Regions from separate parts of the Variovorax multivorans genome, predicted to be linked through region 3. Evidence: predicted binding sites of a transcription regulator. Region 3 holds the regulator's gene; each other region holds the start of a gene.
The links. Region 3 encodes sigma-54, which starts transcription at its own class of promoters, with help from an activator protein. Its sites were predicted from a motif close to TGGCANGNAANCTGCTTT; they were not measured.

Region 1 (10,257 bases), on a different contig from region 3:
CGCCCGAACAGGACGCCTGAGGCAACGCCAGCAGGTCAGTCCAGCGCAAACAGCGCCCTGGCGGCTTCGTCGAGCGCGGCGACGCGGTGCGAATCGGAGCGCGGGCCGGCGGCGGCCAGCGCACGCTGATACATCGCCAGGCGCGTGGCCGACACCGGCCGGCACAGCGGCCGCCCCGCCGTTTGCGCCACGCCGCGCCCGGGCACCACGTAGCGACCGGGGTTGAGCCGCGCGAAGCGGATGTACGCCTGCAGCGTCGGGAGCATGTCGGCATGCAGCGCGTCCATGCGCTTTTCCGCATCCTTGCCGATCTGCGCGTAGCCCTTTGCGTCCTTCGTTACCGGCAGGCCGAGGATGTCGGCCATGTCGATCTCGAAATGCGTGAAGTCGCCGTAGGGGCGCTTGCAGTCGATGAGGAAGCTGAGCCAGTTCGCGCGCCGCAGCAGGCGGATGTGCTCGTCCGTCACGTCGAAGGCCGCGCGCTGGGCGAAGGGCGGCTCGAAGCTGTAGTGCCCGGCGACGAAGCTCGCATGCAGGAAGAAGGCGGTGGTCACGTTCACGAAGCGGTCGAAGGCCGGCGAGCTGCCGCCGTCGAGCAGGTCTTCGTATTGTTCGAGCGACATGTCGGGCGGCACCATGCCCGGCGCGCCCGATTCGCAGTCGATCCACTCGGCCCGGCTGCGGCGGAACCAGTCGATGTCTGCCTGCGTGATCTCGATGCTGCCGGGTGAAGGCTGAGTCGGTGCGGAGGCGGCGGGCACGTTTTTCTGCCCGCAGCCTGTTGCGGCGAGCAGGGCGGACGCGGCGCAGGCGGCCGACAGGGCCAATGCGTCTCGCCGATGGATCCATCTCACGTTGCTGTCTCCCGAAAAAAGCAATTCGACGCCCGAGGATGCCACGCCGGCCTGACACGGGCCTGAGGATGGCCCGGTGTAGGCTTGCCGCCATCGACAGACACCGCAAGGAGCGACATGACGCAAGCAGCGCAGGGCCAGGACGACAACGCTGGCGACGACGAAAACCTCTCGCCGGGCTGGGACGCCATCACCGCCGCACTGGAGCGCCTCTATCCGGGCCAGGAGCCGAAGCACTACGCCACGGTCCTCAAGTGGATGTTCGGCGGGCCCGATCCGCTCGACGGCGTGAGCGTGTGGAAGCGCATGGAGCCGGTGCCGCACTGGCACTACCTGAGCTATGGGCTCAGCGAGCTGTACGCCAAGGAATCGAGCGACGCCGACACCAGCGGCTACGGCTTCGAGCTGACCTTTCGCCTGGCCTGCGAGCCCGACGAGGCCGAGCCGCCTGCATGGGCCATCAACTTTCTGCAGAACCTCGCGCGCTACGTGTTCAAGAGCGGCAACGTGTTCGACGACGGCCACTGGATGACCGCCAATGGCCCCATCGCGCTGGAGCGCGAGACGCTGATCTGCTCGATGGGCTTCGTGTTCGACCCGGAGCTGCCGGCCATCGACACGCCGAACGGGCGCATGCGTTTCCTCCAGGTCGTCGGGCTGACGGAAGACGAGGAACGGGCATGCAAGCGCTGGGACACGCGCAAGCTGCTCGATGCGTTGCTGCCCGCGATGCCGCTGTGGGTGACCGACCTCGCGCGGCCTTCGCTACTCGACGACCCCGATGTGCGTCGGCGCGTGGAGGAGGGCGCGGCGCGCGACGGTTCGTCCAGCGGCTTTCTCTTCACCGACGTGCTCGGCTGGGAGACGAGCAAGCGGCTGCTGCGCGCGCCGCTCACCGAGATCACGATCGGCGCACGCCAGGTCGACGAACTGGTCGCGTTGCTGCCACTGCGGCTGCCCTTCGGCCGCGGGTTTCATTTTGCGAGCCGCGAGCGCGCGCTGGTCTTCGAGCATGGTGATGCCGACCGCGTGGCCGAGGAAGACGGCAAGCTGACGCTGCACCTGAGCGACGCCGCCGTGCGCGAACTGGCCCGCACACTGAAGCCGGTTGCGGGCACGTACGAGGTGCCCGGTTTCGGCGCCGTGCGCTGGAAAGTCCAGAAGACGACGATCAGAGATCCGCAGGGGAATGTGGTGCGCACGGTCGGCTGATTGCCGGTCAACGCCGTGGCGCCGCTGTCGCCAATGCAACTGCGCGCGACCCCGTTCGTCACGCGCGTGACGGTGCTTGTCCTGTGCGGTTCGTAGAGTGGCATGAACCACTCCCTGCCCCACTCGCAAAGGACACGCCATGCTCGAAACCTTCAAGGCCGTCAACGAGGCCGCCACCTTCAATCGCTGGGCCGGCATCGAGGCCACCCAGGCCGGCAACGGCGAGGCCGAACTGCGCATGAACTGGCGCGCGGAGGACATGGGGCAGTTTGCCGGCTTCCTCCACGCGGGAATGATCTCCGCGCTGCTCGACACCGTGAGCGGCTACGCGGCCGGTACGCTGGCAGGCCGCGTGATGACGTCGCATTTTTCGGTGAACTTCATGTCGCCCGCGGTGGGCAGTGCCTTCGTGGCGCGCGGGCGCGTGGCGAAGGCCGGACGCAAGCAGGTGTTTGTCGCGTCCGAGCTCTATGCGCAGCCCGAAGGCAAGGGCGAAGACGCGCTCAAGCTCGTGGCGACGGGGAACGCAATCCTCGTTCCTGTGGACGAGCTTCAGCTGAAGCCGCGCGCCTGAGCTTCAGCCCGAACAGCGGCCGCAGCAGGTTGAAGCGGCGGATCAGCCCGTCCGTCAGCGCCCAGCAGCCGACAAGCGTCAGCAGCACCAGCAGCGCTGGTTCGATCACCGGTCCGAGCGCGAGCGGGGCCAGCGCGGTCACGCCGACGATGATCAGCGTCTGGTGCAGCACGTACCACGGGTACACCGATTCGTTGGCCCAGCGCAGCCAGGGCCACGGGCGGTTCAGGTAGCGGTGGCCATGGCCGAGGATGGTGGCGACGGCCAGCCACAGGTAGAGCATGCGCAGGGTGTCCATCAGCGGGCCGGAGGCCGGGCCTTTCGCTCCGGTGCGCAGCGCGATGAAAGTGACGATCACCGCGACCGCCAGCGCGAGCGACACGCGGCGCAGCCGCTCCAGTTCCTTCCACACGCCGGTGTCCACGCCCATCCAGTAGCCGTAGAGAAACATCGTGAAGTAGAGGCTGTGCAGGTGGAAGTCGCGCACCAGGTTATGCGTGGGCGGAAAGCGCGAGGCCAGCAGCATCGTGAAGACCAGCAACGGCACCACCGGCAGCAAGAGCAGCTTCCAGCCGCGCAGGCCGTTGAAGCCGCGGCGCAGCCATTGGCCGGCGGCGGAGTTCCACAGCGGCAGGGTCAGCGCGACCAGCGCCGTGTAGGTGAAGAGGTAGGGCAGGTACCAGAGATGGTTCCAGGTGATGCCGAACTCCGCGCCGTCGAAGGCCCGCTTCGGCCACGGCTCGGCCATCGACAAATAGCGCAGCAGGAAGGCGCCGAAGCCCGGCACCACCAGCCCGTTGGCCACGCCCTGCGCATAGGCCTGGTAGGGCACGATCACCGCTATGCCGAAGGCCAGCGGCAGCATCAGCCGCAGGCCCCGGCTGCGCAGCAGGCCCCAGGTGCCCTGGCCCCGGCTGAGGAAGCCGAGCGATACGCCGGAGATCAGGAAGACGAGATCCATGCGCCAGAGGTTCAGCATGCGCATCGGCCACTGCAGCCATTCGGCTGCATGCGGGCTCTTGAGGTGCCAGGGCCAGTCGGCCACGTAGTACATGCCCACGTGATAGAGGATGACGAACAGGAAGGCCAGCGCGCGCAGGGCGTCGATGTCGTGGCGGCGATGGTCGGGCGGGAGGGTTTGGGCGGTCATCGGAAGACTCCTCGAAGCTGGGAGCAGCGATGCTCGGCCTCGTGGCCTCGGTGTGGCGCACCCGGGGGATGGATGCCCCCCGTTTTGTGACGAGCGGTGGCCTGGAGGGACGAGACGGGACGAAAAGCGCCGTTCGAAGGCTCGTTTTCGCGAGAATCCCGGCCATGGGAGACCCCCGCAAGAACCTGTACGAGCGCTACGAGCCGGTCCGCCGCTATGTGGAGGTGGCGTTCTGGATCGTGTGGATGGCGCTGCAGGCCGTGTTCAGCACGATGGTGGCGATCATCGACATGCGCACTCGCGCCGTGCCGCGTGCCAACTGGGAAGTTGCGACCTGGGAGGGGTCCAGCCACCTCGTGCTGTTGTTGCTGATTCCGGCGCTGGTTGCCGTCGAGCGCCGGCTGTCGCCGCTGGTGCGTGGCCACGTGCTGCGCTTCGTGGCCTGGCATGCGGTGGCGAGCGTGGTCTTCAGCGTGATCCACGTGGTGGGCATGTTCGGGCTGCGGGCGCTGGTCTATGCCATGGCCGGCGAGCACTACGACTTCGGGGGCTGGGTGAGCCAGTGGGGCTACGAGTACCTGAAGGACGTGCGGGTGTACGTGAGCATCGTCTTCGGCATCTGGGCGTACCGGCTGTTCATGCTGCGGCTGCAGGGCGAGGCACGGGTGCTCGATGCGCCCGAAGCCCCGGCGGAGCCGGAGCCAGTCGAAGCCGAAACCCCGCAGCCCGCGCGCCCCGAGCGCTTTCTGGTGCGCAAGCTGCGCCGCGAATTTCTCATCGCCGCCACCGACATCGACTGGCTCCAGGCCGAGGGCAACTACGTCGGCCTGCACGTCAACGGCCACGACTACCTGCTGCGCGCCACGCTCACCGACTTTCTGACCCAGCTCGACCCCGCCCGCTTCGTGCGCGTGCACCGCAGCCACGCCGTGAACCTGGGCCGCATCAAGGAAATCGAGCCGCTGGACGGTGGCGACGCCCGGCTGCACATGCACGACGGCACCACCGTGCCCTGCAGCCGCCGCTACCGGGACGCGCTGCGCGCTGGCGCGGGCTGATCCGGTGCCGATCCGGTGCGCGAAGGGCTGAGAAAAGCCCGTTATTGGTTCATTTCGCACCATAGAAGAGCTTTAGGCACCATTTTTGCTTCATTGGCCCGCTGCTCCGGGTGATTCGGGTGCGGCGCACCAATTCAAACCAAAAATCAGCAAGAAGCTCCAATGGACGCACTCAAACAGGGCGCAGACGCGCTGTTCATCCTTCTCGGCGCCATCATGGTCCTGGCCATGCACGCCGGTTTTGCTTTTCTCGAACTGGGGACAGTGCGCAAGAAGAACCAGGTCAATGCGTTGGTGAAGATCCTGGTCGACTTCTCGGTCTCGACCATCGTGTATTTCCTGGTCGGCTACGGCGTGGCCTACGGCACGCATTTCTTCGTGAGCGCCACCGAACTGTCGGCAAGAAGCGGCTACGAGCTGGTGAAGTTCTTCTTCCTGCTCACCTTCGCGGCGGCCATTCCGGCCATCATCTCTGGCGGCATTGCCGAGCGCGCCAAGTTCTGGCCGCAGCTGATCGCCACGGCGGTGATCGTCGGCTTCGTCTACCCGCTGTACGAGGGCATTGCCTGGAACAAGCACTTCGGCATCCAGGGCTGGATCGCCTCGCTCACCGGCCATGAGTTTCATGACTTCGCGGGCTCGGTGGTGGTGCACGCGGTGGGCGGCTGGCTGGCGCTGCCGGCGGTGCTGCTGCTGGGCGCGCGGCGCAACCGCTACCGGGGCGACGGCTCGCTGAGTGCGCATCCGCCGTCGAACATTCCGTTCCTCGCGCTGGGCGCTTGGGTGCTGTGCGTGGGCTGGTTCGGCTTCAACGTGATGAGCGCGCAGAGCATCGACAAGATCTCGGGCCTGGTGGCCGTCAACTCGCTGATGGCGATGGTTGGCGGCACGCTGGTGGCGCTGGCCATGGGCAAGAACGACCCGGGCTTCGTCTACAACGGCCCGCTCGCGGGGCTCGTGGCCGTGTGCGCCGGCTCCGACCTGATGCACCCGCTGGGCGCGCTGGTGGTGGGCGGCGTGGCGGGCGCGATCTTCGTCAAGATGTTCACGCTCACGCAGAACAAATGGAAGATCGACGACGTGCTCGGCGTGTGGCCGCTGCACGGCCTGTGCGGCACCTGGGGCGGCATCGCGGCGGGCATCTTCGGCACGCAGGCGCTGGGCGGCATTGGCGGTGTGAACGTGTGGGCGCAGCTCATCGGCACCGTCATCGGCGTGGCATGGGCGGGGCTGGCGGGCGCGGCGGTGTACGGCGCGCTGAAGGCCTCGCTGGGGCTGCGGCTGTCGCAGGAGGAGGAATACGACGGCGCTGACCTGTCGATCCACCACATCTCGGCGACGCCGGAGCGCGAGGTCAACTGGTAGTCACCAGTGCGGCAGGGCGGGTCTGTGTTTGCTTCGCGCAGGGCCGCTCAGCACGAACGCGCGCCCTGTAGCAAACTTGCCGGACCGCTTCGTTCCATTTCCTGACGCCCATGACCCAATCTCCCCCCGCCCTCGAAGTCCTCCCCCGCGACCTCTCCGCCTACCGCAAGGGCAACACCGGCGTCGACTACGTGCACCGCTTCGAGTCCGGCAAGCCCGGCCCGCACGTGCTGATCAACGCGCTGACGCACGGCAACGAGATCTGCGGCATGACGGCGGCCACGCACTTGCTCGACAACGACGTGCGCCCGAAGATCGGCACGCTCACCGTGAGCTTTGCCAACGTGGCAGCGTACGAGTCGTTCAACGAGGCGCTGCCCTTCGACAGCCGCCAGCTCGTGCACAACCTCAACCGCATCTGGTCGCCCGAATGGCTCGATGGCACCGAAGACAGCCCCGAGCTGAGCCGTGCGCGCATCCTGCGTCCGGTGGTGGACGCGGCCGATCACATCCTCGACATCCATTCGACCAGCCAGCCCGTCGTGCCGTTCTGGGTGTACCCGGCGTTCGAGCGCAACGCCAAGGTCGCACTGGCCATCGGCCGCCCGTCGGTGCACCTTGTGATGCCCGACGGCCTGGGCTCGGGCACGCCGCTGATCCAGTACGGTAGCCACGGCGGCCCGGACGGCAAGGGCGTGGCGATGGTGGTCGAGTGCGGCCAGCACTTCTTGCGTTCCGCGTCGGAACTGGCCACTGCCGTCACCTACGACTTCCTCGCGTATTTCGGCCTCGTCGAGAAGGACCCGGCCACGCCGGCACCCGAGCCGCAGCGGCGTTTTCAGCTGCTGCAGACGTATGTCATCAAGTCGGCGGACTTTGCGTTCGTGCGTCCGCTGATCGGCTTCGAGACCTTTGCGAAGGGCGAGCTGATCGCGACGAACGGCGACGAGGAAATCCGCGCGCTGTGCGACGACTGCACGATCTTCATGCCGGCGCAGCGCGCGATCGTGGGGCGCGAGGCGGTTTACCTTACCAAGCCGATCTGAGACCAGTTGGTCAGCAGATCAGGAGGTGCCGCGGCTTTTCGGTAGTGCTGTAGTCGGCATGCCAGTAGTGCGGGTCGTTGCAGAGGCTGAACGTGGCCTCTGCTCCCGCATGGCGATCGCCGAAGTGGTTGCGCAGGGTGGCGTGCACCGAGCCCGGGTCGGGCCAGTCGATGCCGGCGTCGCTGACACGGTTGCCTGACGCGACTTCTGCCGCGACGATTTTCTGCAGTGCAGGGTGCAGGCGGTTGTTGAGCAGGGCAAGGATGTCGCGGCGCGAGGCAGGCGAGACCGAGGCGTCGAGGCAGGCTTCGGCGAAGAGAGGCTGTGGCGTGTGGCTGTTGGCCATGGCTGGGCTGATCCGGTCGCCTGTTTGCCTCAGGCTGCAATGAACAGCGCCGGGTCCACCATCGCCCGATTCAGCATCACAGACCAATGCAGGTGCGGCCCCGTCACCCGCCCGGTCGCGCCCACGGCAGCCAGCGGCTCGCCGGTCTTCAGCACATCGCCGACTTTCACATCGACCCGGCTCAGATGGCAGTACATCGTGAGCAGCCCGCCACCGTGGTCGAGCCACACGGTGCCGCCGTTGAAGAAATAGTCCCCCGTATCGATCACCTTCCCAGGTAGCGGCGCCAGCACTGGCGTGCCAGTGCCCGCCGCGATGTCCATCCCGCTGTGCGGATTGCGCGACTGGCCGTTGAACACGCGGCGCAGGCCGAACGAACTGGAGCGGCGGCCCGGCACGGGCACGCGCATCTGCAGTGACGCATCCGCCCGCATGTCCGTGAGCGTGGCCATCACGGTGGCCTGGTGGTCGCGTTCGCGCTCGTAGCGGGCCTGGTCCTCGGGCGACAGGTCGACCGTGCGCGGCGCCACCGTCAGGCGTTGTTCGCGGTACTGCTTCGGGGCCACCGTGTAGGCGATCTGGCGCTCGGGCTTGCCTTCGGCGCGCACGGCGACGCTGGCCTCGCCGGGTTCGGCTGCGAGCGGAATGCCGACCAGTGCGGTCCATTCGATGGCATCGCCCAGCACCAGCAGAGGCACATCGCCTGCGAAGGCCTGCGGCCGCTTCGCCGATGGGCCGAGTGACAGGCGGGCCACGCCGCCCGGAACCTGGGACGCGTGTGGCCACACACCGGATTGAGCCGGTTGTTTCTTCGTCTTGGCCGGGGTTGCGGCGTTGGCGTGCGTTGCGGGCAATGCAAGCAAGCCGATGACGCCGAGCAGGGTGCTGCGGCGGTTCAGGACGAGGGGAGCGAGATCGGGGATGTGCATGGAAGAGGCTTGAAGAATGAATGAAGGTTGTGCGGCTGTTCGTGCGTCGCCGCGTCAGTCGTTTATTCGCGCCAGGTGCCGGGCGCCAGTCCGTCGAGCGTATGAGGCCCGATGGCGGCGCGGATCAGGCGCAGCGTTGGCAGCCCCACGGCCGCCGTCATGCGCCGCACCTGGCGGTTGCGGCCTTCGCTGATCGCCAGCTCCAGCCACGCGGTGGGAATGCTCTTGCGCTCGCGAATGGGCGGCTGTCGCTCCCACACTTCGGGCGGCGGGTCGAGCAGCCGCGCCCTCGCCGGGCGTGTGAGGCCATCGTTGAGCTGCACGCCGCTACGCAAGGAGGCGAGCGCAGCGTCGGTCGGCACGCCTTCCACCTGCACCCAGTAGATCTTCTCCATCTTGAAACGCGGATCGGCGATGCGCGCCTGGAGCTTGCCGTCGTCGGTGAGCAGCAGCAGGCCTTCACTGTCGGCATCGAGCCGGCCGGCGACGTAGACATCGGGAATGTCGATGAAGTCTTTCAGGCCACGCCAGCGGCCTTCGGGCGTGAACTGGCTGAGCACGCCGTAGGGCTTGTTGAAGCGGATCAGGCGGGGAGAAGGGCTCGGAAAATTCATTGGCCGACAGGATAGCCCGGGTCTGTCCTGCAACATTCGATGGTCTTGGTGGCTCCAATCGGTTCATCACACAGGAGAGCCTGGAATGACGATGCGAAGCTTCATCCATCTTGCCTGCGCCGCGATTGCAGGCTTTCTGCTGGCGGCGTGCAACAGCCCAGGCATCCGCGTTGGCGGTGCGCCCGAGGCGAGCGTCAAGAACTGCGTGACCGCGGCCGCACGCGAGCTCAGGGTGCCGCCGGGCAGCATCGTCGCGGACAAGGGCACGACGCCGCGCGACGGCGTCTACACGATCAACCTGAAGGTCGGGCCGCAGGGCCGCTCCGCCGTGTGCACCACCGATGAGAACAGCGCGGTGATCGGCGTGGTCTACAAGCGGCCCGAATAAGCAGCGCAGAACGACCGGGTTACTTGCCCCAACTGTCCCGCATGCCGGCCGCGCGGTTGAACACCAGCTTGCCGTCCGTGCCGCCCTTCGAATCGCGCACGAAGTACCCGTGCCGCTCGAACTGGATCCCGACACCCGGTTCGGCCCTGGCCAGCGAAGGCTCGACGAAGGCCGAGCAGACTTCAAGGCTCTGCTTGTTCAGTTCGTCCAGCAGCTCGCCGCTGCCCGGGTTCGCCGCCGCAAACAGCCGCTCGTACAGCCGCACCTCGGCCTGTACCGCATCCGCTGCTGCCACCCAGGTGATGTTGCCCTTCACCTTGATCGCGTCCGCGCCGGGCGTGCCGCTCTTGGTGTCGGGCACCAGCGTGGCCTGCACTTCGACGAGCTTGCCGCTCGCATCCTTGGTGCCGCCAGTGCACTCGATGACGTGGCCGTACTTCAGCCGCACCTTGTTGCCAGGGAACAGGCGGAAGAAGCCCTTGGGCTGCACTTCTTCGTAGTCGGTGCGTTCGATCCACACCTCGCGGCCGAGCTTGAAGTCGCGCTTGCCCATCTCGGGGTGGTGCGGGTGCACGGGCGCCGAGCAGTCGTCGAGCACGTCGTCGCCGCCCATCAGTTCGCCCCAGTTGGTGATGACGAGCTTCACCGGGTCGAGCACGGCCATGGCGCGCGGGGCGACGGGGTCGAGGGTGTCGCGCAGCGCGGCTTCGAGGCTGGCGTA
Region 2 (10,257 bases), on a different contig from region 3:
GTGAGTCACATCCACCGCGTGTTCAGGAGCGAGCCGCTGACACCGTCGCAGTACATCTGGGAGCGCAGGCTGGAGGCGTGCAGCCGAGACCTGCTGGAGCCGCGCCTCGCGGGCCGGCCGGTGGCCGAGATTGCCTATGGCCGCGGCTTCAACGACGCGGCGCATTTCAGCCGCGCGTTCCGCGAGCGCTTCGGCTGCTCGCCGCGCGAATGGCGGCAGCAGCGCATGCAGTAAGAAGGGCTACTGGACCAGCATCACCGTCGTGTTGGTTTCGGCGACCACCTTGGTGGCGACCGAGCCCATCAGCGCGCGGCCGAAGATGCCGTGGCCATGGGTGCCGAGCACGATCAGCCCCACTTGCGCCGCCGCGGCCGACTTGAGGATTTCCTCGGCCACATGGCCGTGGCGCGAGTCGATCGTGTAGTTGCTCACGCCGCTCTCGGCGAACAGCGCCTTCACCGGGTCGAGCACCTTGGCGTTTTCCTCGGCGTAGTAGTCCGTCACCAATTCTTTGCTCAGGTGGCGTGCGACGTGGCCCGAGATGCCGGTGCACACGTGCACCACCACCAGTTGGTGCCCGTCCACGAACATGGCGCGATTGGCAAGCAGGTAGTCGAGCGCCTTGCGGGTGTAGGCGCTGCCGTCGACGGCGATGAGGATTTTCATGAAACCCTTATACGGCGCGGCTCCGCGCACCGCAACGGGGCGTACCTCAGGCCCGAAGGGCTTTGCCCGGCCGGATCAGCCGTGCAGGCCCTTCCAGAGCATGTAGGCCGCGAGCAGATACAGGATGCTCGCGAACACGCGCTTGAGCTTCTTCACCGGCAGGCTGTGCGCCGCCTTCGCACCCAGCGGTGCGGTGAACACGCTGCACAGCGCAATCACCGCCAGCGCGGGCAGCCAGATGTAGCCGAAGGAGCCGGCCGGCAGGCCTTGCACCGACTGGCCGCTGACCGCATAGCCGAGCACGTTCGCCACAGCAATCGGAAAGCCCAGCGCCGCGCTGGTGGCCACCGCGTTGTGAATGGACACGTTGCACCACGTCATGAACGGCACGCTGATGAAGCCGCCGCCCGCGCCCACCAGGCCCGAGATGAAGCCGATCGCGCCGCCCGCCGCGAGCTGGCCGCCCGTGCCCGGCATCTGCCGTGTGGGCGCGGGCTTCTTGTCGAGGAACATCTGCGTGGCCGAGAAGCCCACGAACAGCGCGAAGAAGATGGCCAGCGCCGTGCCCTTGAGCAGCGAGAACACGCCCAGGCTGCCAGCAAGGCTGCCGATGACGATGCCGGGCGCGAGCCGCCGCACGATGTCCCAGCGCACCGCGCCGCGCCGGTGGTGCGCACGCACGCTGGACACCGAAGTGAAGATGATCGTCGCCATCGAAGTGGCGATGGCCATCTTCACCGCGAGGTCGGCCGGCACGCCGCGGTGGCCCATGATGATCGTGATGAACGGCACCATCAGCATGCCGCCGCCGATGCCCAGCAGGCCCGCGAGAAAACCGGTGCCGAGGCCGAGAGCGGCGAGTTCGGCGATCAGGAGGGGGTCGAGCAGGGCAGCGATATTCACGGGAAAGTCACGCAAGGGAAGTGAGGGGCTGGAAAAAGCAACGGCCCCGAGCAGTGGATGCAGGGGGCCGTGGCAGGAAAAGGTGTCTGCAGGTGATGTGCCGGACCCGCATCCTGAACCAGGGTTCAGGTGGGCGAGGGCAGCAGGACTTCGGGTTCATCTGACGCGAGATGATCACGCCCGTCGAGCGATGTACCAAGCCCGGCTCCGGAGAGCATTGGAACAAGGAAATATTAAGCCCGACACAGTCTGCAGACGGATTGGATTTTACGCCTCGTCCGTCTTCGTGCGAGCCTTATTCAGAGTAAATGTCCATCGCCAGCCAGGGCCTGATCGAGTTTCTGGATGAGCTGCGTGGCCTTCGCGTCGGTTTCGACACTGTCTGCAGCCGAAGTGGCAACTGGTGCAGCGGGCGCTGCGGCAACAGCGGCCTGCTGCGCGGCGAGGTCGAATGCCAGGTTCAGCGAAGCCAGCACTGCAATGCGGTCGCGGGCCTTGACTTTTCCGGCATCGCGGATCTTGCACATGGCTGCGTCCACGCGTTCGACGGCTTCGCGCAGCTGCGCCTCGCCGCCATCGGGACAGCCGAGCAGATAGCTCTGGCCCATGATCTGTACTTCAATCTGCTTCATGCGGGGGAATCTTCGGAGGGTGGTTCAGCCGGCAACCGTTCGAGCAGGGCATCGAGGCGCGTGCGTGCCGCAACGAGCCGCGACTTCAGGGCGTCGCGTTCGCGCGTGAGCGCATCGACCTGCTCCTGCAGCAGCGCATTGGTGCGTTGCACCTCTTCGTGACGCACAAGCAGTCGTTCAACACGCTCGGCGATCTGATCGATAGGGCTGGAGGCGGGCATGGTTGGCGATTGTAGTTTCCCAAGGAAGCGGCCCCCAGGCGGGGCCTGGGCGTGGCATGGATTCTGCTGCCTTCCAGTTGCCTTTCAAACTCCAATAGCCAGTCAATGACCACGAAGAACAACACTTTATTCAGTCGGCGCGACCTGCTTACGCTCATTGGCAAGACCGCAGGGGGCGGCGCGATGTACCAGGCGATGACCTCGCTGGGCTTTGCCGCCGAATCCAACTACAGCGGACCACCGAAGCTCGATGGCGCAAGGAAGGGTGCGTCGGTGCTGGTTCTTGGTGCAGGCCTGGCCGGCATGGCCGCCGCGCTCGAACTGCGCAACGCGGGCTACTCGGTCAAGGTCCTCGAGTTCAGCAATCGTGCGGGCGGCCGGTGCTGGACGCTGCGCGGCGGCGACACCTTCACCGAGCTGGGTGGCGCCGTGCAGCAATGCGGCTTCGCCAAGGGTGAGTACTTCAATCCGGGACCATGGCGCATTCCCTATCACCACCATGCGGTGCTGGGCTACTGCAAGCGACTGGGCGTGGCGCTGGAGCCCTTCGTCCAGGTCAACTACAACGCACTGGTGCATTCGAGCAAGGCCTACGGCGGCAAGCCGCAGCGCTACCGCCACGTGCAGGCCGACTACCAGGGCTACGTCGCCGAACTGCTCGGCAAGGCCACGACGCAAGGCAACCTCGACGCGGCACTGACGAAGGAAGACAAGGAGAAACTGCTCGAAGGCCTGCGCCGCTGGGGTGCGCTCGACACGCAGTTCCGCTATCTCGAAGGCACCATCAGCAGCGATCGCCGCGGCTATGAGGTCGATGCGGGCGGCGGCCTCATGCCGTTGGCCAAGCCGTCGAAGCCGCTCGACATGAGCGAGCTGCTGCAATCAAACCTTTGGCGTTACATCGCCAGCGGGCAAGACTACGAATTCCAGAGCGCGATCTTCCAGCCCGTGGGCGGCATGGACATGATCGCCAAGGCATTCCAGAAAGAAGTCGGCAGCCTGATCCGCTACGGCGCCAAGGTCACGAAGATCGAGCAGAACGACCGCGGCGTGACGGTCACCTACACCGATGCATCGAAGGGCGGCGCAGTCACGCAGGCCAAGGCCGACTGGTGCCTGTGCACCATTCCGCTGTCTGTGCTGAGCCAGATCGACATCCAGGTGGGCTCGGCAATGCAGGAGGCCATCAACGCCGTGCCTTACGGCGCATCGGTGAAGGTGGGCCTGCAGTTCAAGCGCCGCTTCTGGGAAGAAGACGAGCACATCTACGGCGGCATCAGCTACACCGACCTGCCGATCTCGCGCATCTCGTACCCCTCGACGCGCTACGGCGCAAAGGGCAAGTCGGTGGTGCTGGGCGCCTACGTGTTCGACGGCCCGAACTCCTACGAATTCACCGCCATGGCGCCCGAGGAGCGCGTGCGCCGCGCGGTCGAGTTCGGCACGCAGCTGCATCCGCAGTACGCGAGCGAATTCGACAACGGCATATCGGTGGGCTGGCACCGGGTGCCCGGCACGCACGGCTGCTATGGCATATGGACCGACGAGACGCGCCAGAAGCACTACAAGAACCTGTGCCAGGTCGATGGTCGCATCGCGCTGGCCGGCGAGCACGCTTCCTACATTCCGGCCTGGCAGGAGGGCGCACTGCTCTCGTCGCTCGACGCCATACAGCGGCTGCATGCCCGCGCCGTCGCGTGAAAGCCGAGTGAAGGACACACCCACCATGAACAACAACATCACGACCTTCAAGCGCGCGCTGCTCGGCCTTTCGCTGGGTGCGCTGGCCTCGGTGGCCGGCCAGGCCGCTTTCGCGCAGTCTCCGGAGCCCGTCTTTTCCGTCGGCCCCCGATTCCAGGAGAGCTCGGGCGAGGCGATCTACCGCGCGACCTGCCAGGGCTGCCACATGGCGCAAGGGCAAGGGGCGAAGGGCGCAGGCGCCTATCCGCCGCTCGCCTCGAACCCGCGGCTCGCGAGCGCGGAATACCCGCTTTACGTGGTGATCAACGGCCAGAAGGGCATGCCTGCCTTTGGCAAGATGCTGAGCGACGAGCAGATCGCTTCCGTGGTCGGCTACGCGCGCACCCATTTCGGCAACCAGTACCCTGACGCCATTGCGGCGGAGAGCGTCAAGAAGCTGCGGCCTTGATCGGCCTTCTTCTTTTGATGCCTGGCAGACCTTTCATTCATCCATCCCAGCAGAGAGACAACACGCATGACCATGACCTCCATCACGAAGAAGCTGGCGCTCGTCGCCGCACTGCTCGCAGCCGGCACCGGCGCCGCCCATGCGGCCGATGAAATCATTCGCCACCGCATTCCGAACTCCACCTTCCCGATCTCGGCGGCGGTGGAAGTGCCGTCTTCGTTCACCAACGTCTACCTCTCGGGCCAGGTGCCGCCGCTGCAGGACGCGACCGCGCCCAAGAACAGCGCGGCGGCCTATGGCGGCGACACCAAGGGCCAGACCGTCGGTGTGCTCAAGGCCATCGAGAAGAGCCTCACAGGCCTGGGCCTGACGATGGGCGACGTGGTGAAGATGCAGGTGTTTCTCGTCGGCGATCCGGCCAAGGACAACAAGATGGACTTCGCCGGCTTCATGGAGGGCTACACCCAGTTCTTCGGCACCACCGCGCAGCCCCGGCTACCGGTGCGCTCAGCGATGCAGGTGGCGGCGCTCGCCAACCCGGCCTACCTGGTCGAGATCGAGGTGATGGCGGTGCGTCCCGCCAAGTAAAAAGCAGTGCTGCGCTACTCGCTCAGCCGCACGTAGGTGGCGAGCAGCGCGCTCTTGGCGACAACGCCCAGCAGCGCGGGGTTGTCGGCGCTCTCGATCACCGGCAGCCGCTCGCCCAGGTGGTCGAGAAAGCGCTGCAGCGCCTCGCCCAGACCGGTGTCGGCGGTGATCGGCTGGATGGTCTGCGAGAGCAGGGCGCCCGCGGTCGTTTCTGCTGGCGCCGTGCCGAGTGCCGAAAGCGGCACCACGCCGAGGTAGCGGTTGCCCGCGTCCACCACGTACAGGTACTTCACCGGGTGCTGCAGGAAGAGCCTGCTCATCGCTTCGCGGTCCGCCTCCGGGCCAACCACCGTTTCGGCAGGCTGAACCAGGTCGCGCATGTGCAGCCCGCGCAGGCGCATCTGCGTGTCCCGCTGCTCGTTGCGGTGCAGGGTGATCTCGTACATCGAGCCGGCATTGGCCGAGCGCGCGACGAAATAAGCGATGACGCTCGCCGCCATCAGCGGCAGCATGACCTGGTAGCTCAGCGTCATCTCGAAGATCATCAGGATCGCCATCAGCGGCGCCTGCGTCGCGCCCGCGAGGAACGCGCCCATGCCGACGATGGCATAGGCGAACGGTGCCGAGGTGGCCGCTGGCCACAGTGCCTGCACGCCAAGGCCGAACAGCGCGCCGACCATGCAGCCGAAGAACAGCGCCGGCGTGAACACACCACCCACCGCACCCGAGCCGGCCGTGGCCATCGTGGCGACCGCCTTGGCGACCAGCACCATCGCGATCAGCGTCCACGGCCAGGGGGTGTGCAGCACCGAATTGACCACGCTGTAGCCGTTGCCCCAGACCTCCGGCATGGGCACCGACACGGCGCCCATCACAAGCCCGCCCAATGCCAGCCGCAATGGCAGCGCAACCGGCAAGCGCGAGAACAGCGCGCGGCTGCCCTGCAGCGCGCGCAGGAAGCCGACCGCCGCAAAGCCCAGCAGCACGCCGAGCACGCAGAACAGCACGACCTCGGTGCCGTGAATTTCAGGGAACGCCGGCATCCTGTACGGTGGCTGGTAGCCGGGCAGGGCCCGCATCGCGACATTGGCGACGACCGAGGCGATGATGATCGGCCCCACGCTTTCCATCGCGATGGAGCCCAGCACGATCTCGGCGACGAAGAAGGCGCCGGCAATGGGCGCGTTGTAGGCAGCGGTAAGGCCGGCCGCCGCGCCGCAGGCCACCAGCAGCCGCAGCCGCTCGACCGGAAAGCGGAACACCCGCCCCAGCAGAGACGACGCCAGCGCCGCCAGCTGCACCATCGAGCCCTCGCGCCCGATGGAGCCGCCGGTGCCGATGCTCACCAGCGACGATGCGCTGCGCACCAGTGTCTGAACCACTGGAATGCGCCCGTTGCCGAGCACGATGGCTTCCATGTAGTCGGAGGCGGCGCTGCGCAAGGCGACGCGTTTCGCCAGCACCAGCAGGCCGCCGGCCACCAGTCCGCCCAGCGTGGGGCAGGCGATGCGCGCCCACCATGGCAGGTGCTTCGCCATTGCCACCAGCCCTTCGCCGGGACCGAGCACCAGGTGCTCGAAGTGATAGAGCGCCGCGCGAAAGAGTTCGGTGGCCAGCGTGCCGAGCAACCCGGCCACGATGGACCACAGCAGCATCGACTGCCAGCCCGAGACACCGAAGACACGCTGCAGCGCCGAACGAAGATTGAGGAATACCGAGGCGGGCCGCATCATGGCCGTCGATGTTAGCGGCGTCGCAACTTTCGACTTAAGCGGCGTCCGGCAGGGCATAAAATCCCGCCCGTTGGTGCCTGCGGCGTGGTTCACGCGCCGCGGTTCAACGGGAAGCAGGAGTGGAAGCCCCCGACCTCAGCAGGTCGGAACAAGGCCGAAGCCGCCTGCGCTGCCCCCGCAACGGTCAAGCAGACGGCGCCGCAAGGCGCCAACCCCTTTCCATCGAAGCCACTGGGCGCCCTGAAACAGGCGCCTGGGAAGGCGAAGAGGGGCCTTTCTGCCAGCCCGGATACCGGCCAACAAGGCGGCTGCCGCATGCGCGATTTGATCTGTGCATGGGGCGGCCATGGCGCCCAGGCGCTGGCGGGGAGGCCGGCGAGGGGTATTGACGTTCGTTCGGCTCATTCATGATTTCCCACGTTTGCTTTTCTCGCGGCCGCGCTCCTGCGCGCCGTCTCCGCCACGCCTGCCTGCCGCTGGCGCTGGCTTCCGCCTTCGGTGGCCTGGCCCATGCACAAGACGCCCCCACGCTGGGCGAAACGGTGGTCACGGCCAACCGCACGCCGCAGGCGCTGTCGGACCTGGTGGGCGACGTGTCCATCATCGACCGCAAGACCATCGAGCGCAGCGGTGCGACCGGCGTGGCCGACGTGCTGGCGCGCCTGCCCGGCATCGAGATCTCGCGCAGCGGCGGCGTGGGCAACACCACCAGCCTGTTCATCCGCGGCGCCGAAACGCGCTTCACGGCCGTGTACCTCGACGGCGTGCGCATCGACTCGCAATCGACCGGCGGCGCCGGTTGGGAAGGCATTCCGCTCTCGCAGATCGACCGCATCGAAGTGCTGCGCGGCCCGGCCGCCGCGGTGTATGGCTCCGATGCCGTGGGCGGCGTGATCCAGCTCTTCACCAAGCGCGGCGAAGAGGGCGTGTCGCCTTACGCGGGCATCGGCTTCGGCAGCCGAGGCCTGCGCAAGATCGAAGGCGGCGTGAGCGGCAAGTCGGGCCTGTTCGACTATTCGTTCGGCGTGGCGCACGAGGAAAGCAAGGGCTACAACGTGCAGCCCGCAAGCAAGCGCAACGTGGTGAAAGACGGCTACACCAGCCCCGACCGCGACGGCTACAACAGCACCTCGGGCAACGTGAAGCTGGGCTTCCAGATCACGCCCGACCAGCGCCTGGAGGCCACGCTGCTCACCAGTGACATCAAGGCCGGCTACGACGCCACCGTCTCCTACAGGACCAAGCCGCCGATCCTGTTCCGCGACGACGTGTCGAACAACACGCTGCGCACCGCCGGCCTGACCTGGTCGGCCAAGTGGAACGACATCTACAGCACCCGCGTGCAGGTGACCGATTCGCAGTCGGTCTACAAGACGCAGCCTTCGTTCTACCGCACCGAAACCAACCTGCGCGGTTACCTGTTCCAGAACGAGTTCCGCTTCGGCCCGCACCTGGTGACGGCCACCCTCGAGCGCCGCGAAGATGCGCTCGAAAACGCACCTACCACCTCGTCGAAGCTGCTGTCGCGCGACCGTTCGCAGGACGCGATTTCGCTCGGCTACGGCTTCGTGCAGGGCCCGCATTCGCTGCAACTGCACGTGCGCCACGACAGGGACAGCGAGTTCGGCGGCAAGACGACGGGCAGCGCGGCCTATGGCTATGCCATCACGCCGTCGTTGCGCTTCACGGCATCGGCCGGCACCGCCTTCCGCGTGCCCACGCTGTACCAGCGCTTCAGCGAATACGGTGTGTCCACCCTGCAACCCGAAAGCAGCCAGAACGTCGAGCTGGGCATGAACTACGCCAAGGACGGCACCACCGCCGGCATCGTGGTGTATCGCAACCGCGTGCGCAACCTCATCAACTTCGTCGGCACCGCCAAGGGCTGTGCCTCGACGTTCGGCTGCTACACCAACGTGAACCGTGCCACCCTGCAGGGCGCCACGCTGTCGGCCAGCCAGCGCCTGGGCGATGTCACGCTGCGTGCCTCGCTCGACGTGCAGGACCCGAAGGACGCCGACACCGGCAACCTGCTCGCACGCCGCTCCAAGCGCCATGGCACCCTGGGCGCCGACTGGCGCATCGCTGGCTGGACGCTGGGCGCCGAAGTGCAGTCCTCGAGCAAGCGTTATGACGATTCGGCCAACACCATCAAGCTCGGTGGCTACACCGTGCTGAACCTGTCGGCCAGCACGCAGATCACGCGTGACCTCAACCTCGTGGCGCGCGTCGACAATGCAGGCAACAAGGACTACCAGTTCGCGCGGCTGTATGCCAATGCCGGCCGCACCGCGTACGTCGGTCTCAAGTGGACGCCTCACTAAGCCAAGCTCCCCAACCAGGCGACACCGCCGGTGCCGCGGCAGCCTCGTGCGCCGCGGTGCTGGTGGCCGCCCCGGCTTCGGGGCAGGGCAAGACCACCGTTGCGGCGGCGCTCGCGCGGTTGCATGCGCGCCAGGGCCGGCGCGTGCGCGCCTTCAAGTGCGGGCCCGACTTTCTCGACCCGCACTGGCTGGCGCTGGCCACCGGCGCGCCGGTGCATTCGCTCGACCTCTGGATGACTGGCGAGGCCGATTGCCGGGCGCGCCTGCGCGCCGCGGCGGCCGAGTGCGACTTGCTGATCGTCGAAGGCGTGATGGGCCTGTTCGACGGCACGCCAAGCGCGGCCGACCTGGCCGAGCGCTTCGGCCTGCCGGTGCTGGCGGTGATCGACGCGCACGCCATGGCGGGCACCTTCGGCGCGCTGGCCTACGGGCTGCAGAACTTCCGGCCCGGCTTGCCATGGGCTGGCGTGCTGGCGAACCGCGTGGCCAGCGAAAGGCATGCGGGCATGCTGAAGGACTCGCTGCGCGAGCCTTCGCAATGGCTAGGCGCCTTGCCGCGCGACGCGGGGTTCACGTTGCCCGAGCGGCATCTGGGGCTCGTGGCCGCCACCGAGCTCGGTGATGCGATGGCGCGTCTCGACGCGGCGGCCGATGTGCTGGCCGCCACGCCGCTTGGCCAGATGCAGATCGGCCAATTGCCGCAGGTGCGTTTCGAGGCACCCGTATCCGACGAGGCAGAAGCCGTGCCGCCGCTGCTCGCTGGCAACACCATCGCCATTGCGCGCGATGCCGCCTTCTCGTTCATCTATCCCGCGAACCTCGACGTGCTCACGGCACTGGGGGCACGGCTGTCCTTTTTCTCGCCGCTTGCGGGCGATGCCCTGCCAGCTTGCGACGCGGTCTGGCTACCTGGCGGCTACCCGGAGCTGCACGCCGAAGCACTGGCCGCCTGCGCGCCGATGCGCGAATCGCTCGCCGCGCACGCCGCTGCGGGCAAGGCGGTCTGGGCCGAGTGCGGCGGCATGATGGCGCTGTTCGACG
Region 3 (10,257 bases):
GAGCACCCAGGCAGTCCAGCCGGCGTAGTTCTTCTTCCAGTGGGTGGCGAGCTGCGGGAAGAATTCGCCGCCGTCGCCCTCGCCACCTGCTTCACCGCCTGAGGTCTGCGCCGATTCGCGCGCACCCGAGCGCCCCGTGCCGGCCACGCCGCCCACCTCGATGCGCTCACCGTACGGCGGGTTGAGCATGATCACGCCGCCCTCGGCCGGCGGCATGCGCTGCAGCGCGTCGCCGCCGCGGAACTCGATGGCCTGCGCCACACCGGCGCGCTCGGCGTTGCGTTCGGCAAAGTCGACCATGCGGTGCGACACGTCGGAGCCGAAGATCGCCACGCTGCCCTCGCGCACGGCCGTCTCGGCCTCCTGCCTGATGACCGTCCACACGTGCGCCTGGAACGGCAGCAGTTTCTCGAAGCCGAAGCGCCGCAGCGACCCGGCCGCGATGCCGCGCGCGATCTGCGCCGCCTCGATGGCGATGGTGCCGCTGCCGCAGCAGGGGTCGTACAGCGGCTGGGTCGACACCTCGCCGGTCTCGGGGTTCCACCAGCCGCTGGCGGCCAGCATGGCGGCGGCCAGGGTTTCCTTCAGCGGGGCGTCGCCCTTGTCCTGGCGCCAACCGCGCTTGAACAGCGGTTCGCCCGAGGTGTCGATGTAAAGCGTGCAGGTGTCGGTGGTCAGGTGGGCGAACACGCGGCAGTCGGGCCACTGGGTCTCGATGCTCGGACGCACGCCGTTGGCCTTGGCGCGGAAACGGTCGGCAATGGCGTCCTTGATGCGCAGGGTGGCGAAGTTCAGGCTCTGCAGCGGGCTGTGCTGGGCGGTGGTCTCGATCTTGAAGGTCTGTTTGGGGGTGAACCAGATCTCCCAGGCCACGCCGTTGGCAATGGCGTACAGGTCGTTCTCGCTGCGGTAGGGCGCGTGGGCCAGTTCGACCAGCACGCGTTGGGCGAGCCGGCAGTGCAGGTTGAGCTTCAAGGCGTCGCGCCAGTCGGCACGCACCCGCACGCCGCCGCGCAACGTGAGCAGGTCTTGCCCGACGCGGCCGGTCAGGGCGTGCACCTCCTGGGCGAGGAATTCCTCGACGCCGGCGGCGCAAGGCAGGAAAAAGGAGAGATCGTTCACGGAAATTAGGCCATCGGGGAACCCGACTAGGGGACTCCATTGTCGCCGCGTCACGCGCCTTCTCTATATAGTCGATTCGCCGATGACCCCCACCCCCGCATCACCGACCGCGCCGGCCGCCGCCAGCGACAGCAGCGACGACCGCTTCGCGATCCAGTGCGAGGTGCTGCGGCTGTCCGTGCGGCCCATCGGACCGGTGCTGCTGGTGCAGTACCTGCTGAACTGCGGCGTGGCGGCGCTCTTCGCCTGGCAGTACTCGCTGACGCGCGCACTGATCTGGATCGCGCTGGTCACGGGGGTGACGGTGATGCGCGGCTTCTTCCCCCAGCGCCTGCCAGAGCCCTTCACGCCCGAAACGCTGCGCGAGGCGCAGCGCACGCACACGCTGCGCACAGCCATCTGGGAGCTGGCGCACGGGCTGGCCGGGGTGCTGCTGTTCAACCCGGCGAGCGCCGACCTGCAGCTGCTGCTGGGCCTGATCCTGATGGGCATGACGCTGTCGTCGGCTTTCTCGGTGTCGTTCTACACGCCGGCCACGCAGCTCGCCATCACGCTGCTGCTGGCGCCGATCATCATCACCGGCCTCTGGATGGGCGCGCCGGTGATGATGGCCGTGGCGGTCATCGGCATCGGCCTGATCGCGATGATGTGGAAGCTGGTGGCCGAGCGCTCGCGCCAGCTCGAAGAGAACATCGGCCTGCGGCTGAACGAGCGCAACCTGCGCGAACAGGCACTGGCCGGCCTGCGCGCCTCCGAACACGCGCAGGCCGAGCGGCTGCGCTTCTTCTCGGCCGCCAACCACGACCTGCGCCAGCCGGTGATGGCCATCGGCCTGCAGGCCGAGGTGCTGCGCCAGCAGCTGAACAACGGCGCGGACATGGAGGCGGTGCAGCACACGGTGGGCTCGCTGGCGCGGGCGCAGCAGGCGCTCGAAGGGCTGACCAACCAGCTGCTGGAAATCGGCCGCATCGAGGCCGCGGTCGATCCGCTGCGCCCGGCGGCGGTGGCGCTGGCGCCGCTGCTGCAGGAACTGGCGCGCCAGGCGGGCGACGGCCGCGTGCTGGTGCGCTGCCCGCACGATGCAATCGCCTGGAGCGACACGGTGTCGCTGCGCCGCGTGCTCGCCAACCTGGTCGACAACGCCGTCAAGTTCACGCCGCGCGGGCGCGTGCTGCTGGCGGTGCGGGCGCGGCGACGAGGCACCGCCCGGGCCTGGCGCGTGGAGGTGCGCGACAGCGGCATCGGCATCGCGGCCGACGCGCAGCAGCGCGTGTTCAACGACTTCGAGCAGATCGGCAACGTCGAGCGCAACCTGCAGCGCGGCCATGGGCTGGGCCTGGCGATCGTGCGGCGGCTGGCGGCGCAACTCGGCATTGAGGTGTCGCTGCGCTCGGCACCGGGGCGAGGGTCGGTGTTCAGCTTCGAACTGCCTGCAGCGCCGGAAGGCGCGGTGGTGGCGGCGCGCCCCGCTGCCGTGGCGCAGGACGATGGCGACGAGGCGACGCGCACGCCGCTGCGCCCCGGGCTCGCCGTGCTGGTGGTGGAAGACAACACGGTGGTGGCCGACAGCCTCTCGGCCCTGCTGCTGCAATGGGAAGTGGAGCCGCGCGTCTATGCCAGCGCCGCCGAGGCGCTGGCGCTGGCCGACCTGCGCGCGCTCGACGCGGCGCTGTGCGACATCCGCCTGCCGGGTGCGCTCGACGGCATCGCGCTGGCCGAGAAGCTGCAGCGGCAGAAGCCGTCGCTCGCGATCGCGCTGATTTCGGCCGACATCAACGAAGCCACCCAGCGGCTGGCCGCCGAACGCGGCTGGCATGCGCTGCGCAAGCCGGTGCAGCCGGACGAACTGCGCGGCGTGCTGCTGAAGGCGCAGCAGCAGCTGCGGAGCTGACCGAGGCCACCGGGCTGGCACGGGCCCTGCTGTGCTGTCATGGCTTCCGATATATGCTCCGCGCACAGGCCGCCAGCCCTGCCTTCGATGTCCACCGACACATCCCCCCCTCTCCTCGCCGCTGATCCACGCAACCCGCGCTACGACCCGCTCGCGATCGCGCTGCACTGGCTGCTCGCGGCCCTGATCGTCGGCTCGTTCGGCGTCGGGCTCTACATGACGGGTCTGCCGTTCTCGCCGCTGCGGCTGAAGGTGTACAGCTGGCACAAGTGGGCGGGCGTCACGATCCTCGCGCTGTCGGCGCTGCGGCTGCTGTGGCGGCTGGGGCACCGCCCGCCGGCGCTCCCGCCCGGCATGACGCGGCTGCAGCTGGCCGGCTACCGCATCAGCCACACGCTGATGTACCTGCTGTTCTTCGCGGTGCCGCTGTCCGGCTGGGCCTACAGCTCGGCCATGGGCATGCCGGTCGCGTGGTTCGGCGTGCTGCCGCTGCCCGACTTCGTGCCGGTCGACCACGACTTCGCCGAGGCGGTGCTGCAGCCGCTGCACCGCAACTGCGCCTTCGTGCTGGCGGGCGTCACGCTGCTGCACGTGGCTGCCGTGCTCAAGCACCACTGGATCGACCGCGACGGTCTTCTGAAACGCATGTGGCCGGGGCCACGCAAGGAATCTGCTCGATGATGAAGCGCCTGTTTTTCCGCCTCTTGCCGCCGCTCGCGGCGCTGGCCTTCGCCATCGCGTTGCCGGCCGGCGCCGAGCCTGCGGCCGCGAAGCTCGTCGCCGACAAGAGCCAGATCGTCTTCGTCACCAAGCAGATGGGCGTGCCGGTGGAAGGCACGTTCAAGAAGTTCGACGCACACGTCGCCTTCGATCCGAAGAAACCCGAGGGCGGCAGCGTCGCGCTGCAGATCGACACGGCCAGCGCCGGCTTCGGCGTTCCGATGAGCGATGCCGAGCTGCCCAAGCAGTCGTGGTTCGACGCCGCGCATTTCCCGCAGGCGAGCTTCCAGTCGAGCGCCATCAAGGCGCTGGGCGACGGCAAGTTCGAGATGGCGGGCAAGCTCACCATCAAGGGCACGGCCAAGTACGTGACGGTGCCCGTCAGCATCGCAGCGGCCGGCGGCAACTACGCGGTGGCCACCGGAAGCTTTACGATCCAGCGGCTCGACTACAAGGTGGGCGACGGCGAATGGACCGACACATCGATGGTCGGCAACGAGGTGCAGGTGCGCTTCAAGTTCACGCTCGCGGGCCTCGGGCCGCTGTGAACCGCCTGGCCGATCCGCCTTCTTCCATCCGTTTTTCTCTTTCATGATCCACACCACCACCGCCATGAAAAAGCTTCTTCTCGCCATGGCCCTGTCGGCGTCCGCCGCGTTCACCGGTGCCAGCGCACAGGAACAACAGCCATCGGGGTTCGCGCCAGCCGTGGCCGCAAAGCCCACGGGCGGACCGGTGAAAAACGCCAACTACGTCGTCGACCCGACGCACACCTTCGTGATGTACGAAATGGGCCATTACGGCACCACCACCAACCGCGGGCGCTTCAGCACCAAGGACGGCTCGGTGCAGATCGACGGCACCGGCGCCAGCGGCAAGGTCGACATCACGATGGACATCAGCTCCATCAACACCGGCGTCGACCTGCTCAACCGCCACGTGCAGAGCAAGGACTTCTTCAACGTGGCGGAGTTTCCGACCGGCCGCTTCGTGGCCGAGCGCATCGACTTCAGCGGCGACAAGGTGGTCGACGTGCCCGGCACGCTCACGCTGATGGGCCAGACCAAACCGGTGACGCTGAAGGCCGTGCGCTTCAACTGCTACCTGAGCCCGCTGATCAACCGCCAGGTGTGCGGCGGCGACTTCGAGACCACGGTGGAGCGCAGCGACTGGGGCATCACCTGGGGGCTGAACTTCGGCTTCGAGAACAAGGTGAAGCTGCTGGTGCAGGTCGAAGCGGTCAACGTGCAGTGACACGGGAGGCAAGGCCATGATGGACACCACCCTTTCCCTGCTCGGCATCGCCGGCGCCATGACTGTGGGCGCGATGAGCCCCGGCCCAAGTTTCGTGATGGTGGCCCGCACCGCCGTGAGCTCTCGCGCCGACGGACTGGCTGCCGCGTTGGGCATGGGCGCTGGCGGGCTGGTCTTCGCGATCGCCGCGCTGGCCGGGCTGCAGGCGGCGTTCCTGGCCGTGCCGACGCTGTACGTGGCCATCAAGGGCCTGGGCGGCGCCTACCTCGTCTACCTGAGCATCCGGATATGGAGCGGCGCGCGCCAGCCGCTGGCGGTGACGCAGGAAACGGGCGCCTCGCCGCGCCAGCAGGGCCGCAGCGGCCACACCTTCCTGCTGGGCCTGGCCACGCAGGTCAGCAACCCGAAGACTGCCGTGGTCTACGCCAGCATCTTCGCGGCCTTCCTGCCGCGCGAGGTGCCGCTGGTGCTGGCACTGGCGGTGCCGGCAGTCATCTTCTGCATCGAGACGGGGTGGTACGCCATCGTCGCTCTCGCACTGTCCTCGGCGGCGCCGCGTTCGGCCTACCTGCGCTACAAGGTCTGGATCGACCGCGCAGCCGGCGGCGTGATGGGCTTGCTGGGACTGCGGCTCGTGTGGTCGGCCGTACGCGGCACCTGAAGGGCCTACGCTACAACAGGCTCTCCGGCGTCAGCGGCGCCAGAATCTCGAGCATGGTCCGGTCCCAGAAGCCGGAGTCGGGCTCCTCGGTCAGCACGGTGAGCTTGCCGGCATCGTCGCTGACCCATTCGATGCGCGACTCGTTGCTGCCCTCGGCAAAGCGCAGCCGGTACGCACCCTGCTGCTTGAGCACGTCGATGAGCTTCAGCGCCTGCTGCGCCATCTCGGGGCTGCGAATGAAGAGGCCTATCTCGGTGTTGTACGTCTCCGAGCGCGGGTCGAAATTCATCGAGCCGACGAAAAGAATGCGCCGGTCGATCACCGCCGACTTGGCGTGCAGCCTGCCTACCGAAGTGCCGAACAGGCCGAGTCGCACGCTGCGCCGGGTGCGGGTGGAACTCAGCTCGTAGAGGTCGGCGCCGAGCTTGAGCATGTCGGGCCGGTAGCGGCGGTAGGCGGTGTGCACCAGCGGCTCGTCGGTGGCGGCCAGCGAATTGGTGACCACGCTGATCTTCACGTTGCGGCCCCGGATCTCGCGCATCACCTCCAACCCCGAGGCGCCCGGAATGAGGTAGGGCGAGACGATGGTCACCTCGGAGCGCGCGCGGCGCATCTGCTCGACCACGTTGTAGCGCACGCTGTCGACGTCCAGCAACGGCACGCCGCCGTAGGAGGCGGTCTTGCCGATCACGCGCTCGGGCGAATCGGCGTAGGCCTCTGCGGTGGCCCAGATCAGGCCGAGCTTGCCGGCGTTCAGGTCTTCCGCCATCGGGCTGTAGCCGAGCAGGTCGTTGGGCGCGGGCGGCGGCGGCGGTGGCGTGGTGTCGGGGCCGGTGGCGACGTCGAAGCGCTTCTGCAGTTCCTCGCGCGACAGGTCGCTGGCCACCACCGACTGGACCGGCCGCACGTAGATGCTGTTCCAGTACTGGTCGAACAGGCTGCCCAGCCGCGGGATCAGCGCGCCGGTGACGAAGGTGTCGAGGTCGAGGAAGTTCTCGCCCGCGGTGCGCCTGAAGTACTGGTTGCCGATGTTTCGCCCGCCCGCCACCGCCATCGCGCCGTCGGCAATGAACAGCTTGTTGTGCATGCGGCGGTTGACGCGGCTGAAGTCGAAGAGCGAGGCGCTGAAGCGCTTCAGCAGGCTGCCGCGCCCGGCCGGGAACGGGTTGAACAGCCGCAGCTCCACGTTGGGCGTGGCGGCGAGGCCGAGCAGCAGCTCGTCCTCGCCGGAGGTGTAGAGGTCGTCCATCAACAGCCGCACGCGCACGCCGCGCAGTGCGGCATCGCGCAGGGTGCGCATCAGGTAGCGGCCGGTCTCGTCGTTCTCGATCTGGTAGTACTGCACGTCGAGCGTGCGCTGCGCGCGGCGGGCCAGCTGGATGCGGGTATCGAAGGCGAAGTCGCCGCCGGGCATCAGGCGAAAGCCGCTCAGGTCGGGGTCGGGCTGCGAGGCCAGCGCGATCTTTCCGAGAGCGGTGTCGGCCGACACGGTCATGGCCTTGGTGGGCGGGCGCGGTGCCTCGTCGGGCAATGTGGCGCAGCCTGCGAACAGCAAGACCGCCGCCATGACGAAAACCCAATGCCCACAACGCGACAGCGACAGCAGGCGACGGGTCATCGGCGTCTTTCTACAGGGCCTTGCGAAGGTTGGCGGGCGCAATGCGCAGCGCCTCGCGGTACTTGGCCACGGTGCGACGCGCGCACTCGATGCCCTGCTCTTTCAGCATCTCGGAGATCTGGCTGTCCGACAGCGGCTTCTTGATGCTCTCCGAGCTGACGAACTGCTTGATCAGCGCGCGCACCGCGGTGCTCGATGCATTGCCGCCGGTCTCGGTGCCCAGCGCCGAGCCGAAGAAGTACTTGAGCTCGACCGTGCCGAAGGGCGTGGCCATGTACTTGGCGGTGGTCACGCGCGAGATGGTCGATTCGTGCAGGCCCAGCTCGTCGGCGATCTCGCGCAGCACCAGCGGACGCATCGCAAGCTCGCCGTGCACGAAGTAGCTCTTCTGCCGCTCGACGATCGCGTTGCTCACGCGCAGGATGGTGTCGAAGCGCTGCTGGATGTTCTTGATGAACCAGCGCGCTTCCTGCAGCCGCTGCGACAGCGCCTGGCTGCCTTCGCCCTTGTGCGACTTGAGTGCGCCGGCGTAGATGTCGTGCACGCGCAGGCGCGGCATCACCTCGGGGTTCAGCATAACGCGGAACTTCACGTTGGTGCCGCGGCCCGTCTTGGTGACTATGACGTCGGGAATGACGATGTTGCGCTCGACGTCGACGAAGCGCCGGCCCGGCTTGGGCTCGAGCCGCGCAATGATCTGCAGCGCCGAGCGCACCAGTTCCTCGTTGCTGCGGGTGAGCGTGGCCAGGCGCTTGAAGTCGCGGCGCGCGAGCAGCTCCATTGGCTGCTTGCAGATGGCAATGGCGATCTTGCGGACCAGCTCTTCTTCGTCGGTCTCGTCCTCGCGGGCCAGGGCGCGCAGCTGGATGCCCAGGCATTCGCCGAGGTCGCGCGCGCCGACGCCGGCCGGCTCCAGGCTCTGCAGCAGGCCGAGCGCCACCTGAAAGTGATGCACGAGGTCGTCGAACTGGTCGTTGTCGTCGCCGGCCAGGCCCGAGGCCAGTGCGGGCAGCGAGTCTTCGAGGTAGCCGTCGTCGTTGAGCGATTCGATGAGAAAGCGCAGCGCGGCGCTGTCGTTTTCGTTCAGCCGCAGGCTCAGCGCCTGGCGGTGCAGGAAGGACTGCAGCGATTCCTGGCTGCGCGCGAGTTCGGTGGCGTCGGCGCGTTCGTCATCACCCAGGTTGTTCTGGCGCGCGGGCGCGTCGCTGCCCCATTCGCTGTCGTCGGGCGCCATGTCGACGGTGCCGTCGCCTTCCCAGTCGGGCTCGCGCTCGGTGATTTCGGCGGCGGGGCCGTCGGTGTCGGCCGTGGTGGTGGTGCTTGTTTCGGTGGAAGCAGTGGACGCGCTGGCGGCGGGGGAAGCGAAGTCGCTCTCGCCGTCGCCGCTATCGCCGCCGTCGTCGCGCGGCACCGGGGCATCGGCCGTGTCGAGCCCGAATTCCTCGCGCGCCGCTTCTTCAGCCGTGCGCTCGAGGAACGGGTTCTCGTCGAGCATCTGCTCCACCTCCTGGCTCAGTTCGAGCGTGGAGAGTTGAAGCAGCCTGATCGACTGCTGCAGCTGTGGCGTCAACGCCAGATGCTGCGAAACGCGAAGGGATAGCCCTTGCTTCATGGGAACCGCCCCCGCCCTTACATGCGGAAGTGTTCGCCCAAGTACACCCTGCGTACCTCGGCGTTGTCGACGATCTCCGAGGGTGTGCCTTGTGCCAGCACATGCCCGTCGCTGATGATGAAAGCGTGATCGCAGATGCCCAGCGTTTCACGCACGTTGTGGTCGGTGATGAGCACGCCGATGCCGCGCTCCTTCAGGAAACTGATGATCCGCTGGATTTCGATCACGGCGATCGGGTCGATGCCGGCGAAGGGCTCGTCCAGCAGGATGAAGCGCGGCTGCGTGGCCAGCGCACGCGCAATTTCGACGCGGCGGCGCTCGCCGCCCGACAGCGCGAGCGCGGGCGAATCGCGCAGGTGGTCGACGCGCAGGTCGGCCAGCAGTTCGGCCAGGCGCTCGTCCATGTGCTGCTTCGACAGCGGCGCCATCTTGCCGTTCTCGTCGGGCTCGCTCTGGAGCTCGAGCACGGCGCGCACGTTTTCCTCGACCGTGAGCTTGCGGAAGATCGAGGCTTCCTGCGGCAGGTAGCTCAGGCCCATGCGGGCGCGGCGGTGAATGGGCATGTGGGCGATGGGCTCGCCGTCGATGCTGATGTCGCCCGCGTCGGCGCGCACCAGCCCCACGATCATGTAGAACGAGGTGGTCTTGCCCGCGCCGTTCGGCCCGAGCAGCCCGACGACTTCGCCCTTCTGCACGTCGAGCGAGACGTCTTTCACGACCGTGCGGCTGCCATAGCTCTTCTTCAGGCCGCGCGCGATCAGGCGGCTGCCCGGTGCGCCGTTGGCGTCCTGCGTTCCAGCGGTTTCGATCACTTGCGGGTTTCTCCCTGGTCACTGAGCGTGGTGCTCGGGCGCAGGCCCTTGCCGGGTGCGGGCGTGGGCGCCGGCGGCGCCGCCTTCGCACCGGCCGGGGCCGAGGCACCGGCCGCCGGTGCGGTGGCGGCCTTGGGGGTCAGGATGGTCTTGACGCGCCCGCCCGGGGTGGACGCGTTGACGGCGGTGTTCGGCGGCACGGTGGAACCGTTGACCGTGTAGGTGTCGTTGCTCTGGTCGTAGACGATCAGCGCGCCCTGGCTTTCGTCGTTCGGCGTGGCGCCGAGCAGGCGGCGCATGGTGGCGTTGCGGATGAACTTGACGTTGTCGGCACGGCTGTCGTACTCGATGACTTCCGATTCGCCCTCGATCCACTCGTCGGGCGCGTTGCGCTTCTGCTTGTAGTAGGCCCGCTTGCCCGGAGCCGCCGTGACCACGCCGTACTGGTAGCCCTCGGGGTCCTGGCGTACATCCATGCGTGCGCCACGGATGATGATCGTGCCCTTCGTAACGAGCACGTTACCGGTGAACACGCTGGTCTGCTTCAGGTCGTCGTAACGCATCGAG

Region 1: a site for sigma-54 is predicted at 4,923-4,940, ahead of ACSFCA_RS19850 (ammonium transporter). Genes of this name have one in related genera too.
Region 2: a site for sigma-54 is predicted at 2,475-2,492, ahead of ACSFCA_RS01635 (flavin monoamine oxidase family protein). Genes of this name have one in related genera too.

The regions. Positions count from the first base shown of each region.
Region 1 is NZ_JBPJZL010000007.1:172,060-182,316, forward strand. It holds gene ylqF (ribosome biogenesis GTPase YlqF) at 1-20, shown strand, start outside; gene ACSFCA_RS19825 (hypothetical protein) at 36-854, opposite strand; gene ACSFCA_RS19830 (suppressor of fused domain protein) at 972-2,066, shown strand; gene ACSFCA_RS19835 (PaaI family thioesterase) at 2,206-2,640, shown strand; gene ACSFCA_RS19840 (acyltransferase family protein) at 2,570-3,790, opposite strand; gene ACSFCA_RS19845 (LytTR family DNA-binding domain-containing protein) at 3,955-4,848, shown strand; gene ACSFCA_RS19850 (ammonium transporter) at 5,011-6,213, shown strand; gene ACSFCA_RS19855 (M14 family metallopeptidase) at 6,324-7,259, shown strand; gene ACSFCA_RS19860 (hypothetical protein) at 7,270-7,605, opposite strand; gene ACSFCA_RS19865 (M23 family metallopeptidase) at 7,635-8,534, opposite strand; gene ACSFCA_RS19870 (pseudouridine synthase) at 8,597-9,148, opposite strand; gene ACSFCA_RS19875 (hypothetical protein) at 9,234-9,536, shown strand; gene ACSFCA_RS19880 (glutamine--tRNA ligase/YqeY domain fusion protein) at 9,556-10,257, opposite strand, start outside.
Region 2 is NZ_JBPJZL010000001.1:339,165-349,421, reverse strand. It holds gene ACSFCA_RS01660 (AraC-like ligand-binding domain-containing protein) at 1-234, shown strand, start outside; gene ACSFCA_RS01655 (universal stress protein) at 241-666, opposite strand; gene ACSFCA_RS01650 (sulfite exporter TauE/SafE family protein) at 742-1,563, opposite strand; gene ACSFCA_RS01645 (cell division protein ZapA) at 1,869-2,201, opposite strand; gene ACSFCA_RS01640 (hypothetical protein) at 2,198-2,422, opposite strand; gene ACSFCA_RS01635 (flavin monoamine oxidase family protein) at 2,528-4,123, shown strand; gene ACSFCA_RS01630 (c-type cytochrome) at 4,149-4,571, shown strand; gene ACSFCA_RS01625 (RidA family protein) at 4,638-5,159, shown strand; gene ACSFCA_RS01620 (ClcB-like voltage-gated chloride channel protein) at 5,174-6,892, opposite strand; cobalamin riboswitch at 6,948-7,207, shown strand; gene ACSFCA_RS01615 (TonB-dependent receptor domain-containing protein) at 7,300-9,216, shown strand; gene ACSFCA_RS01610 (cobyrinic acid a,c-diamide synthase CobB) at 9,201-10,257, shown strand, end outside.
Region 3 is NZ_JBPJZL010000015.1:31,134-41,390, forward strand. It holds gene ACSFCA_RS29935 (THUMP domain-containing class I SAM-dependent RNA methyltransferase) at 1-1,122, opposite strand, end outside; gene ACSFCA_RS29940 (sensor histidine kinase) at 1,205-3,013, shown strand; gene ACSFCA_RS29945 (cytochrome b) at 3,101-3,694, shown strand; gene ACSFCA_RS29950 (YceI family protein) at 3,694-4,281, shown strand; gene ACSFCA_RS29955 (YceI family protein) at 4,346-4,987, shown strand; gene ACSFCA_RS29960 (LysE family translocator) at 5,004-5,648, shown strand; gene ACSFCA_RS29965 (phospholipase D family protein) at 5,659-7,266, opposite strand; gene rpoN (RNA polymerase factor sigma-54) at 7,277-8,878, opposite strand; gene lptB (LPS export ABC transporter ATP-binding protein) at 8,896-9,690, opposite strand; gene lptA (lipopolysaccharide transport periplasmic protein LptA) at 9,687-10,257, opposite strand, start outside.